Regions from separate parts of the Yimella sp. NH-Cas1 genome, predicted to be linked through region 2. Evidence: predicted binding sites of a transcription regulator. Region 2 holds the regulator's gene; the other holds the start of a gene.
What was found. Region 2 encodes LexA, which represses DNA repair genes until DNA is damaged. Its sites were predicted from a motif close to TCGAACANNTGTTCGA; they were not measured.
Positions count from the first base shown of each region.

Region 1: the regulator LexA is predicted to act here: its motif matches at 2,445-2,460, upstream of ruvC (crossover junction endodeoxyribonuclease RuvC).

Region 1 is NZ_JAKSGG010000003.1:1,539,009-1,545,587, forward strand. Features, by position in the region: gene ruvB (Holliday junction branch migration DNA helicase RuvB) at 181-1,269, opposite strand; gene ruvA (Holliday junction branch migration protein RuvA) at 1,266-1,871, opposite strand; gene ruvC (crossover junction endodeoxyribonuclease RuvC) at 1,868-2,434, opposite strand; gene MF407_RS07735 (YebC/PmpR family DNA-binding transcriptional regulator) at 2,924-3,682, opposite strand; gene MF407_RS07740 (PucR family transcriptional regulator) at 3,777-5,051, opposite strand; gene MF407_RS07745 (ABC transporter ATP-binding protein) at 5,203-6,108, shown strand; gene MF407_RS07750 (ABC transporter ATP-binding protein) at 6,101-6,579, shown strand, end outside.
Region 2 is NZ_JAKSGG010000003.1:1,766,207-1,772,785, reverse strand. Features, by position in the region: gene MF407_RS08850 (ComEC/Rec2 family competence protein) at 1-1,592, shown strand, start outside; gene MF407_RS08845 (LysR family transcriptional regulator) at 1,612-2,547, opposite strand; gene MF407_RS08840 (hypothetical protein) at 2,648-2,812, opposite strand; gene MF407_RS08835 (Sir2 family NAD-dependent protein deacetylase) at 3,050-3,940, shown strand; gene lexA (transcriptional repressor LexA) at 3,941-4,663, opposite strand; gene MF407_RS08825 (LysM peptidoglycan-binding domain-containing protein) at 4,996-5,376, shown strand; gene nrdR (transcriptional regulator NrdR) at 5,767-6,315, shown strand; gene MF407_RS08815 (vitamin B12-dependent ribonucleotide reductase) at 6,402-6,579, shown strand, end outside.

The DNA.
Region 1 (6,579 bases), 230 kb from region 2:
TGAGTGGTGCTCCCTGCGATCGATAGATGTGGCGACGGCCCGGACGGTTGTGCTTCGCCGGTGCGATCGGACGCGTACGCCGACGGGTGAGTCTAAGTCAGGTGTGCGGCTGCCCCAACTTCGGGTGTGAGGCGTGTCATGCCCGAGTTTGAGCAATACCCGGCGGATGGATCGGAATGTTCAGTCCGAGAAACGACCTTCACCCTCAGGCAACGACAACTGCGTCGCCCACGTTCCGGCATCCTTGGGCGGCGTCAGCCCGAGGTGCGCCCACGCCTGCGCCGTCGCGGCACGTCCGCGCGGCGTGCGCAACAGATATCCCTCACGCACCAGGTACGGCTCGGCGACCGTCTCGACGGTGTCGGGTTCCTCGCCGACGGCCACCGCGAGGGTCGTGAGCCCGACCGGTCCCCCGCCGAACCGCTTGCACAACGTCTCCAGGACGCCGCGGTCGAGCCGGTCAAGGCCCTTCTCGTCGACGTCGAACAGCTTCAACGCAGCCATGGCGGACGGTTGATCGACGACCTCGCTGCCATGGATCTGCGCATAGTCGCGCACCCGCCGCAGCAACCGGTTGGCGATACGGGGTGTGCCGCGGGAGCGTCCGGCGATCTCGGCGATGCCCTGCCGGGTGGCGTCGACCCCGAGCAGACCGGCACTGCGGTGCAGGATGGCCGCGAGATCCTCGGGTGTGTAGAAGTCCAGGTGTCCGGTGAAGCCGAAGCGGTCTCGCAACGGGGCCGGCAGCAGACCGGCCCGGGTGGTCGCACCGACCACCGTGAACGGCGGCAGTTCGAGCGGGATCGCCGTTGCGCCAGGGCCCTTGCCGACGATGACATCGACGCGGAAGTCCTCCATCGCCAGGTACAACATCTCCTCGGCCGCACGGGCCATACGGTGGATCTCGTCGAGGAAGAGCACCTCGCCCTCGGCCAGCGAGGACAGGATCGCCGCCAGGTCACCGGCGTGCTGGATGGCGGGGCCGCTGGTGATGCGGATCGGCTGCTCGAGTTCGGCGGCGATGATCATCGCCAGGCTGGTCTTGCCGAGGCCGGGCGGACCGGACAGCAGGACGTGGTCGGGCGTCGTGCCACGACGCTTCGCCGCCGCGAGCACGAGTCCGAGTTGCTCGCTGACCCGTGGCTGGCCGGGGAACTCCGCCAACCGCCTCGGACGCAGTGCCGCCTCGAAGTGGCGTTCATCGGGTGCAACGCCGGGGTCGACGATGCGGGCGCCGGCGTCGTAGGAGGAGTCGTCGTACTCGCTCATCGGCCCAGGCTACGAAGGGTCACTCGCAGCAGTTGCGAGACATCCGTGGGGGCGCCTTCGGCCTTGGTGACCTTGGCGACGGCGTCCTGCGCCTGTTTGGTGGACCAGCCGAGGCCGACGAGCGCATCGACGACCTGTTGTTGCGTCTCGTCGGCGGCAGGCACCTGCGGCTGCGGCAACGAGGAAGATCCGCCGCCGGTGAGGGCACCGACCTTGTCCTTGAGTTCCAGCACGATGCGCTCGGCGCCCTTCTTGCCGATACCGGGCACCTTCATCAGCGTGGGCACATCCCCACCGGCGATCGCCCCGCGTAGGGCATCCGGTGCGTGCACGGCGAGCATCGCCAGTGCGAGCCGGGGACCGACGCCGCTGACGGTCTGGACCAGTTCGAACAGCTTGCGTTCGGAGTCGTCGCCGAACCCGTACAACGTCAGGGAGTCCTCGCGCACGACCAGCGTGGTGAAGAAGGTCGCTTCGGTGCCGACGCGCGCTGACGCTGCATGCGCGGGCGCGGTGTGAACGAGCAGGCCCACTCCCCCGACCTCGACGACGACATTGTCGAGACCGGCACTCAACACGCTGCCGCGGATGGAAGAAATCATCGCGCGTACCTGTTTGACGCCCGGACCAACGGAGCCTCTTTCGGTCGTGAGTTTCGTTGTGCAGCAGCGGCGTTCGCAATGCGTGCCTGCGCACCCCCGCGCCAGACATGGCAGATCGCGAGAGCGAGTGCGTCCGCGGCGTCCGCCGGTTTGGGCGCGACCTCGAGCCGCAGGATACGGGTCACCATCGAAGTGACCTGGGCCTTGTCGGCCCGGCCGTTGCCGGTGACGGACGCCTTCACCTCACTGGGTGTGTGCATCACCAACGGCAACCCGCGACGTGCGGCGGCGAGCATCGGCACGGCGGACGCCTGCGCGGTGCCCATGATCCCTTTGATGTTCGCCTTGGCGAAGACCCGCTCGACCGCGACCACGTCCGGTTCGTAGTCGGACAACCACTGGTCGAGCTCGGTCTGCAGGGTGAGCAGTCGCTCGGCCGGGTCGTCGCCGACGGGCGTACGGATCACGCCGACGCCCACGAGCCGCACCGGTTGCCCGATGCCGCCGTCGACCACTCCGATGCCGCACCGGGTCAGCCCCGGGTCGACGCCGAGTACACGCACAGTCCACTCCTCGCACAAATGTTCGGTTCCAGGAACGTTAACCCGTACCGGCGGGGCGATTCACGCAGGCGCGCCGGACTGGGATGAGCCAGGTGCATCGACATCGAGCACGAGCGCCGCATGATCGGTGTGCCCCTCGATCCGCGGTGGCTGATCGAGGTCGCATCGCCGGACGACGAAGCCTTCGGTGACGAACGCGTGGTCGTATCGGCAGCCGAGTCCGGTGTGATCACGTCCGACGACATGACCGAGTACCCAGCCTGGCGGCAGACGGCCTCGATCAACCGTGCCCCTCGTCGCCGCCGATCTCGGTCAGCACCCACACGTCTTCTGCGCGCGGCCACAGCCAGTGCAGGAGCGCCTGCGCCTTCACGCGCGACGGATTGGAGAGATCAGGGTCAGCAGTCCGGGCACCGACCCATCATCGGGGAAGAAACGACCCGACCCGGCGGAGCGAGTCTGCCGGGTCGAGTTCGAGGTGGAACGGGATCAGTCCTCGGCGTCGAGTTCGGCGAGCACCTCGTCCGACACGTCACCGTTGGCGAACACGTTCTGCACGTCGTCGGAGTCCTCGAGCGCCTCGATGACGCGGAACATCTTCTTGGCGCCTTCCTTGTCGAGCGGCACCTCGACGGTCGGCAGCCAGGACGACTCGGCGGAGTCATAGTCGACACCGGCCGCTTGCAGCGCCTCACGCACGGCAACGAAATCGCTTGCCTCGGAGACGATCTCGAACGATTCGCCGTGGTCGTTGATCTCCTCGGCGCCGGCGTCGAGCACGATCTCGAGCAGGTCGTCCTCGGTGTTGTCGCCCTTCGGGACGATGACGACACCCTTGCGATGGAACTGGAAGGCGACCGAGCCGGAGTCGGCCATCGAGCCGCCGTTCTTCTGCAGCGCGGTGCGCACCTCAGCCACGGCGCGGTTCTTGTTGTCGGTCAGGCACTCGATGAGCAGCGCGACTCCGCCGGGTGCGTAACCCTCGTACATCAAGCTCATGTACTCGGCGGCGCCCGCCTCGGCGCCCGAACCACGCTTGACGGCGCGGTCGATGTTGTCATTGGGCACCGACGACTTCTTGGCCTTCTGGATGGCGTCGTACAGCGTGGGGTTACCGGCAGGGTCACCGCCGCCCTGACGCGCGGCCACCTCGATGTTCTTGATGAGCTTTGCGAAGAGCTTGCCCCGCTTGGCGTCGATCGCAGCCTTCTTGTGCTTGGTCGTCGCCCATTTGGAGTGACCGCTCATGTCTCCCTCTACACACTCGTACGTTCGCTTCGGCCCACAGGCCGTCGGCCATCCTAATTGACCGGACGGGCGCGGTCGTCCGCGCAGTCAGGCGTCAGGCGCCGACGGTCGACGGTGCGCTCTCCCCGTCTCCTCCGGCGCGCAAGGCGATGATGGCCAGCGACAGCATCAGCCGATCCCGCGGCTGCGTCAGCGAGCGCCCGGTGAGGTTCTCGATCTGCTTGAGACGGTAGATGACGGTGTTGCGGTGACAGAACAGTTCCTGGGCGGCGTGGGTCGGTGAGCCCCCGTGCCGCAGCAACGCGCCGAGGGTTTCCAGCAGCATCTGGCGCGTCGAGTCGGGCTGCTGGTTCAGACGTCCGAGCGTCTCCTGGACCAGGAGCACGGTTGCCTCCGGGCTACCGGTGAGCAGAATCTCCGGCAGACGATCCCGGACGTCGACCACCTCGCGACCGCCACGGGGCAGCGAGGACGCGGCCCGCGAGGCCAGCTGTCGCGCGACCGCGAAACCCTTCAGACCGTCGCTGCACAGCGCGACGGCGGCCCGCCCCAGCGCCGCAACTTGGAGATGGTCGATGACCGGCGCCGGGTCACGACCGGCGAGGTCGATCAGTCCCACGGTCTGCGCGCCGAGTTGGAGCCAGTGCGACTGGACCCCGATCTGCTCCAGGCGTTCCTCGGCCCACCGGGTGGGCTGATCGGCCTCGTCGTCGTTGATGCAGCTGATCGCGAGCAGGTCCTCGTCGATACCGACGCTCAGTACCTGACGGGCCTCCGAGGCGAAGTCAGGCTCGGACCCACGTCCCTGGACCAGCCCGTCCAGCACGGTGAGCTGGCGTTGCAGGTCCCGCCGTTGTAGCAGCGCTTCCTCGCGACGGTAGGACTCGCAGGCGGTTGCGTTCTGCACGTCGAGCGCGCTCCACAACTGTTGTCCCATGAGGATGAGCGTCTCCGCGCTCACCTCGCGCACGGTGCCGGAACCCTGGAGCAGCACGGTCTCCCACAGGGCTCTCGCGCCGTAGCTGTAGGCGTTCAACACTTGTTCCAGTGGCACGCCCTGTTGTGCGCGCCGGCGCCCGGTTTCGCGCCAGACGTGGATCGCGCGATCGTCCGGGGCTGCCAGGCCGGCCATCGTGAGCAATCCGGCCCGGACGTGGCGGCGGGTGCTGGTGCGAACCTCCTCACGCAGTTCGCTGGTCACCTGCTGGTAGTAGGCCTCGTCGCGCCCGAACAGTTCGAGAGTGATCGCGTCCGCGATGATCTCGGCGTCCTCGAGCATGCTCGCCCACGCACGTCTGATCGCCTCCCGCTGGGCGGCGGGAATCTCGTGCCGGGAGGTCGACAGACTCGACTCGGTGGGCGCGGCCATGGGCCGAGAATGACACCGGCGCACAAAAAGCGCTAGTGGCAGATCCCCAGGATGACCGCCTGCACCACAGATATTGTGCGCTGCGCCCATACCCCTTCTTGTGCGTAGCGTCCAAAGTTGGGTCACCCGCACTTCCACCCCAGGAGTCAAAGTGAGCGCATCTGCACCAGACGGTGCACCAGACCGCGCAGCCCTCGCCTCGCCCACGACCATGCTCACGCTGCAGGACATCACCGTTCGCTTCGGCGGCATCGTCGCGCTCGACAGCGTCGGTCTCGAGGTCCGTCCGAGCGAGGTCCACGGCGTGATCGGTCCGAACGGCGCCGGCAAGACCACGTTGTTCAACGTCGCCTGCGGCTTCGTACAACCGTCCTCCGGCACGATCACCTGGAAGGGCGAGCAGCTCAACGGCCTGCGGCCCCACCACCTGGCCCGCCACGGCATCGCCCGCACCCTGCAGGGTCTCGGCCTGTTCGACGGCATCAGCGTGCTTGAAAACGTGATGGTCGGAGCCGACCGTCACGGCCGGGCCGGATTCTGGTCGGGTCTGCTGGCGATCCCGCGCAGCACCGGCGACGAGAAGGCACTGCGCGAGCGCAGCCTCGAAGTGCTGCGTGAACTCGACATCGAGGGATACGCCGACCGCTCACCGGCCAGCCTCCCCTACCCGATCCGCAAGCGTGTCGCCCTGGCACGCGCCCTGGTCAGCGAGCCGGAGTTGCTGCTGCTGGACGAGCCGGCGTCCGGCCTGTCCGAGTCGGAGATGACCGAGCTCGGCGACATCATCCTCGGGCTGTCCGACCGGGTGTCGGTGATGCTCGTGGAGCACCACATGGATCTGGTCATGCGGGTGTGCAGCCGGATCACCGTGCTCGACTTCGGCCGGGTCATCGCTCGCGGCACACCGGACGAGGTCCGGGAGGACCCGGCCGTCCTCGCCGCCTACCTCGGCAACGAGGTGACCCACGACGACGGTGAGATCGACGACGACGCCGACGACCGCGACCCGAACCGTTCCCTCGACCGTGACGACGCGAACGGAGACCGACGTGCTTGAGGTCTCGGAACTCTCTGCCTCCTACGGACCGGTGAAGGCCCTGCAGGGCGTCTCCTTCGAGGTGCCCCACCGCACGATCACCGCCGTGCTGGGCGCCAACGGCGCCGGCAAGACCACACTGCTGCGCACCGTGTCCGGCCTGATCCGTCCGCAGTCCGGCACGGTGACCCTCGACGGCGCTGACATCACGCACGCGGCACCCGAACGCATGTCCCGCCTCGGCCTCACCCACGTCCCCGAGGGCCGCGGAGTGATCACCGAACTCACCGTGACCGAGAATCTCCGGCTGGGTGAACTGGGACGCGCCAGGAACGGTGACCCCGTCTCCATGGATCGCGTCTGGGAGATGTTCCCCAAGCTCGCCGACCGACGCTCGGCCTTCGCCGGGACGCTGTCCGGTGGCGAGCGCCAGATGCTGGTCATCGCGCGAGCGCTGATGGCCACCCCGAAGGTGCTGCTGCTGGACGAACC
Region 2 (6,579 bases):
TCACCGTCGTCCTGATGTGCGTGCAAGGACTGGCCGGCTACCTGCGGATTCCGCGGCGATGGCGCCTGCCGTTCGCGCTCCTCGGCCTCGCCCTGTTCGTGATGCTCTGTCGACCCGAACCGTCGGTCGTGCGGGCCTCGGCGATGGGAGTGGTCGGGCTGCTGGCGCTGCGCGGCGGGTCGCGGCGCGCAGGAGCCCCGGCACTGGCCGGAGCGATACTGGTGCTGCTCGCGATCGACCCGCACCTGGCTCGCTCCTTCGGGTTCATCCTGTCCAGTTTCGCCACCCTCGGGCTGTTGCTGTTCGCCCGGCGGTGGGCGGATGCCATCGCCCGATATCTCCCGAGACGGTGTGCACCACTCGCGGAAGCCATCTGCGTTCCTCTGGCAGCTCAAGTCTTCTGCGCACCGCTCACCCTGCTGCTCCAGCCCGGCGTCAGCCTGGTCGGAGTGCCCGCGAACGTCCTGGCCGCACCGTTGGTACCGATCGCGACGGTCGCCGGAGTGCTGGTCGTCTGCAGCGCACCGGTGTTGCAGCCGCTCGCCCAGTTGCTCGCCTGGGTGGCCGGTCTCCCGGCCTGGGGAATCGCCACGATCGCGCACCTCGGGGCCGACCTGCCCTATGGAACGCTGCCCTGGCCCGGAGGCTGGGTCGGGCTCGCCCTGCTGGTCCTCGTCATCGCGCTGGTGCTGACCACCGGGCACTGGTGGGCGCACCAGGCCGCGGCCCGACCGTGGCACGGCGCCGCTGCCGCGGTCATCGCGCTGGCCCTCGTCGTTCCGGTGCCCGCCGCACCTCCGTCGCGAGGGTGGACCGTCGCCATGTGTGACGTGGGGCAAGGAGACGCGACGATCGTCCGATCACCCCAGGGCGGAGTGTTGCTGATCGATACCGGTCCCGAACCCGACACCGTCGACAGTTGCCTGAGCCGCCTCGGCGTCGAACGGATCGACGCCGTTGTGCTCACCCATTTCCACGCCGACCACGTCGATGGGCTTGCCGGGGTACTGCGCAGCGGCCGCACGGTGCGAGAGCTTGTCGCGACCTTCGTCGAGGGTGAGGACGACGCCGGCCCGCACGAGGAGGCATCACGCCGTGAACCGACGCTGGCTCTCGCCGCACGCGCACGCGTACCGGTGCGGTTGGTGCGGCGCGGCGACAGCGTGGACGCACCTGGCATCACGGGGAAGGTGCTGTGGCCGGCCCGCACACTCGAGACCGGATCGGTGCAGAACAACGCGAGCGTGGTGCTCGCGGTCGTCGCCGGGGGCGTCCGGGCGTTGTTCACCGGCGACATCGAACGGGATGCCGGACGCGCCGTCCGACAGGAACTCCAGGCCGCGGGGGAGGGATCCTTCGACGTGCTCAAGGTGGCCCACCACGGTTCGGCCAACCAGGACGCAGATCTGATGGCGGTGGTGCGCCCGCGGGTCTGCCTGATCGGGGTCGGCGCAGACAACGACTACGGGCACCCGGCGCCGGTGACGTTACGACTGCTCGCCGGATGCACCGTGTTGCGCACCGATCAGGACGGCATGCTGTTCGTCCACCCGCATACGGACGGTGGCGTCTCGGTCAGCAGCTCCGGCTGACGGGCTATCGATTGCGTTGTCAGACAGGCTGTTTCGCCAGGTCGCCGACGCAGGAGGAGTCGCCGGCTGCTTCCACGAGGGCGTCGATCATCGCGGCGACCGCCGGTACGCGGGTCAGGTCGGGGGTCGTCACCGCGTACACGGTGCGGTGGGAGGGCGGGTCGATGGGCAGCACCTTGACCCGTGCGTTCGGTGCCGACCGCAGGATCAGATCGGGCACCAGGGCGACGCCCAGACCTTCGGCGACCAGACCGAGAACGGCCACGTAGTCCTCGGTCTCGAACGCGACGTCCGGGCGATACCCGGCGGCTGCTGCGAGCGAGAGCAGGTGTCCACGGCAACGCGGACAACCGGCGATCCACGGCGCTTCGGCGAGAGCCGCGAGGTCGACACTGTCCTGAGAAGCAAGTGGGTGGTCCAGCGGCAGGGCGATCCGAACGTGGTCGAGCAGAAGTTCCTTGACCTCGAAGTCGTCGAGGTGGTCGCTGCTGATCTCCAGCCCGTCATAGGTGAAGGCCACAGCGACGTCACACTCGCCGGCTCGCAGGGCCGCCAGCGACTCCGGTGGCTCACCCTCTGCGAAGCTCACCTGCACCTGCGGGAAACGCTTCTTCACCAGCGACAGTGCCTTCGGCACCAGCGTCGAGGACGAGGAGGGGAAGGCCATGAGTCGGACGCGTCCTGACTGGAGACCGGCGATCGCCGCGACCTCGGATTCGGCCGCGCTGATCGCGCCGAGGACCGCGCCGGCGTGGCGGGCCAGGACTTCACCGGCTTCGGTGAGTCGCACGTTGCGGCCCAGTCGTTCGACCAGGGGAGTGCCCAAGCGCTCTTCGAGGCGACGGACCATCTGGGAGATGGCGGGCTGGGAGTAACCGAGCGACGACGCCGCGGCGGTGAAACTGCCCTCGTCAGCGATGGCACGAATCACCCGGAGGCCGGCAGCGTCGATCATGCGCACCAGCCTACAAACCGTTCGACCGACCCGCCTGCTCAGCATGAAATCGCAGCGCGAGCCGCAGATCCTCACCGGTCCAGGAACGCCGGTGTGCCGATCAGCTCGGGCGTGGCCCGAACGACGTCGGTCGAGCGCCCGCCTGGGCTCTGGCCAGCCCGAGGATGAGGCAGAGGGACGCTGCGGCGAATCCTTGCCTGACGCCCAGGGCCATGACGGCCGAACCGATGGCGACCAGCAGCGCCGAGTGCATCATCCAGGCCACCGCCGCACCGCCTCCGGCGCGGCTGATCGGGGCGGTGGCCCCTGTGCGCCACCACCAGCAACAACGGCAGGATCAGGGGCGAAGGGGCCTCGGTCGTGTTCGCGCGTCCGGCCGTGGAGACAGCTGTCGCCCATCACCGCGAGCCAACCCAGCGTGACCCACCCCGATAGCGTACGAACCGATGCGCCCGCCGGCTCTCGATGAGCCGCGGCCTCGAACTCGGAACAGACCCGACCCATGGAGAACGAAGGTCCGATGGACGACCGCAGCCACCTGGCACACCTGCTCCGCGAGGGCGACGTGTTGGTCATGACCGGGGCCGGGCTGTCCACCGAATCCGGGCTGCCCGATTACCGCGGACCGGACGGGGTACGCCGTGTGGAGCCCATGACCGTGAGCGAGTTCCGGGCCGGAGTCGCTGCGCGGCAACGCTATTGGAGCCGGTCCTATGTCGGATGGGAGAGGTTCCGGACGGCGCGGCCCAACGAAGCGCACCGTCACCTCGCCGCGCTGGAGAAGGCGGGCCTGTTCGAGACGACGATCACCCAGAACGTCGACGGCCTGGCCCAGCAGGCAGGGTCCCGCGATGTCATCGAGTTGCACGGCAACCTCGGGCGAGCCGTCTGCCTGAACTGCCGGGCGCTTGCCGACCGAGAGTGGATCCAGCAGCAGTTCGCCACGCGCAATCCGGTGTTCGCGCAGGACGCCGAGAGGGCGCGCGACCTGCCGCTGCGCCCGGATGGCGACGTCGACATCGACCCCTCGCTGATCCATGACATCGAACTGGTGGTGTGCCCGACCTGTGGCAGCGACCTGCTGAAGCCGGACGTCGTGATGTTCGGCGAATCGGTACCCAAGGATCTGGTCGCCCATTGCTTCAACCGTCTCGAGCGGGCAAAGTCGCTGCTGGTGGTCGGATCCTCGCTCGGTGTGATGTCCGGCTTCCGTTTCGCGCGGCGTGCTGCCGAGCGCGACATCCCGATCGTGCTGGTCAACACCGGTTGGTCGCGAGCGGAACATCTGGCCACCAGACACGTACACCGCCCCCTGAGCGAGGTGCTGCAGGAGGCGGTGTGGGACGTACTGGGTGACGTCGACCGGGACGCGAGCGGCGATCGACGCCGGTGATCAGACCCGCCGCAGGACGGCCGTGACCTTGCCGAGGATCACCGCGTGGTCACCGTCGATCGGGTCGTACGCCGGGTTGTGCGGCATCAGCCAGACCTTGCCGTCGCGACGCTTGAACGTCTTGACGGTGGCTTCGTTGTCGAGCATCGCGGCGACGATGTCGCCGTTGGTCGCGGTCGGCTGCTGGCGCACGACGACCCAGTCGCCGTCGCAGATCGCGGCGTCGACCATCGAGTCACCGACCACCTTGAGCAGGAACAGGTCGCCCTCACCGACGATCTGCTTGGGCAACGGGAAGACGTCTTCGACGACCTCTTCGGCCAGGATCGGCCCGCCGGCCGCGATGCGTCCGACGACGGGCACGTAGGAGGCTGCCGGACGCTGGTCGCCGGCGCCGGTCTCGTCGATGGTGGAGTCGTCGCTCGAGGTGACGCTGGAACCGCCACGCACGCCCCGCTTGTCCTGCTGGTGATCGGGGGAGATGACCTCGATCGCGCGGGGACGGTTGGGGTCACGGCGCAGATAACCCTTGCGCTCCAGCATCGACAGTTGGTGGGCCACCGAACTCGGGCTGGTCAGGCCGACGGCCTCACCGATCTCCCGCATGCTCGGCGGGTAGCCGCGCCGGTCGACGGAGTTGCGGATCACTTCGAGGACCTTGCGCTGGCGGGTGGTCAGCGCTACGCCGCCCTCGTCGTCGGGCAGCTGGTGGATCTTGGCCATGTCGTCTGCGTCCTTCGTCATGCCGTCGGTGAGGTGGTGCGGGCGGGTCGATCGGTACGGCCCTGCATGCCCGGGGTGATGCATCCTGGACGACCGATGAAGCCGCTGTCGGCGAGCCGTGTAGCGCTCTTCGAGGGAGGTTGTCGGTGGTCGGTGCCAGGCTGCGGAGCATGGAAAGAGGCTATGCGGCTCGGACACAGTTTTCAAACATTTGTACGAGGCGTGTCTCGCATCATTCGAACAGTCGTGCTATACATCGTACAGACGTTCTATCGCACACGTGTGCGAAGGAGAACTTGATCCGGCGCCTCGCGCCAGGGACGGAGAACATCATGAGTGCAGTTGCTCACTGGGATCAGCCGCGTGTGGTCCGCACACTGCAGCGCCGGCGTCACCTGACCCTCGTGCCGTCGAACCAGCCGGTCGCACGAGTCGACCGGGACGAGGTTCGGCTCACCATGCGCGGCCGTCGCGTGCTCGCCGTGCTCGTGCTCACCACCCTGATCGCGGCGGGCTGGGGTGCCGGGCGGGCGTTCGCCTCCTCGCCGTCGACGACGCAGTTGGTGGTGCAGCCGGGGCAGACGCTGTCCGAGGTTGCGCACCAGGCCTACCCGCAGTTGCCGGTCGCCGAAGCGGTCGTGCGCCTTCAGCTCGCGAACGACCTCAATACTCTGCATGTCCACCCGGGCCAGTCGTTGACGGCTCCTCGCTGACGACGACTTCGCTCACATGGCGCGCCCCGTCTCCCGATCGTCGGGAACGGGGCTCGGGTGTGTCACGGGGCCTCGCGGGCGTGTCGCGACCAGTCGCGAACGCCTCGGCGCCGTGACCAGCACGTTTGGTGAACGTGCCGGACCGGCCGAGAGACTTTCCGATCCACACCTTGCATCTTGGGGTCGAAACGGAATAGCATCCCTACATCTAGTAGTTACACCGATGTAAGTTGTCCACATGTAGGTCCCCAGGATCTCAACAGAAATGACGGGCTTCTTCACCGGTTATCCACAAGAACATCCCCAATCGGGCCGATCAAGGCCTCGTGGCCCGGGCATTCCTATGCCCTTGCGAGCCGAACCGACCCGGATCATCACCAGGAGGTGACCATGCACTGCCCGTTCTGCCGACACGACGACTCCCGGGTCGTCGACAGCCGCAGCAGTGATGACGGCACCTCCATCAAACGGCGTCGCCAGTGCCCGTCGTGCGGCAAGCGGTTCTCCACCATGGAGACCGCCGGCCTCACGGTGGTCAAGCGGTCCGGCGCCAGCGAACCGTTCTCCCGGCAGAAGGTGCTCGTGGGCGTCCGCAAGGCCTGCCAGGGCCGGCCTGTGTCCGAGGACCAGCTCGCCCTGCTGGCGCAGGAGGTGGAGGAGAGCATCCGCTCCGGCGGCGCGGCCGAGATCGACGCGCACGACGTGGGACTGGCGATTCTCGGCCCGCTGCGCACGCTCGACGAGGTGGCCTACCTGCGGTTCGCCTCCGTCTACCAGGCGTTCGACGATCTCGACGACTTCGAGGCAGCCATCGCCCTGTTGCGCGCCGAACGCGATCTCAGCTCGACCGACGGGGCCGGTCACCAAGCCGCAGCTCGAACAGGCGACGAGGCTGTCGGTGGTCGGGTTCAGACTGATCGAACCGTGACCGACCGCTGACCGCTGGCACACGCACCACCGATTTCCAAGCAATCACACGCAGATTCACAACCGGCATCACACCGAGAAGCCCACGGAGGAGCATCATGACGGAGACGACCAACGCACGCTCGCGCACGCGCAAGAGCGGCAAGGGTGTGAAGGTGGAACGCATCTTCACCACCCCGGGCGTGCATCCCTATGACGAGGTCACCTGGGAGCGTCGCGACGTCGTTCAGCAGAACTGGAAGACCGGCGAGACGATCTTCGAGCAGCGTGGCGTGG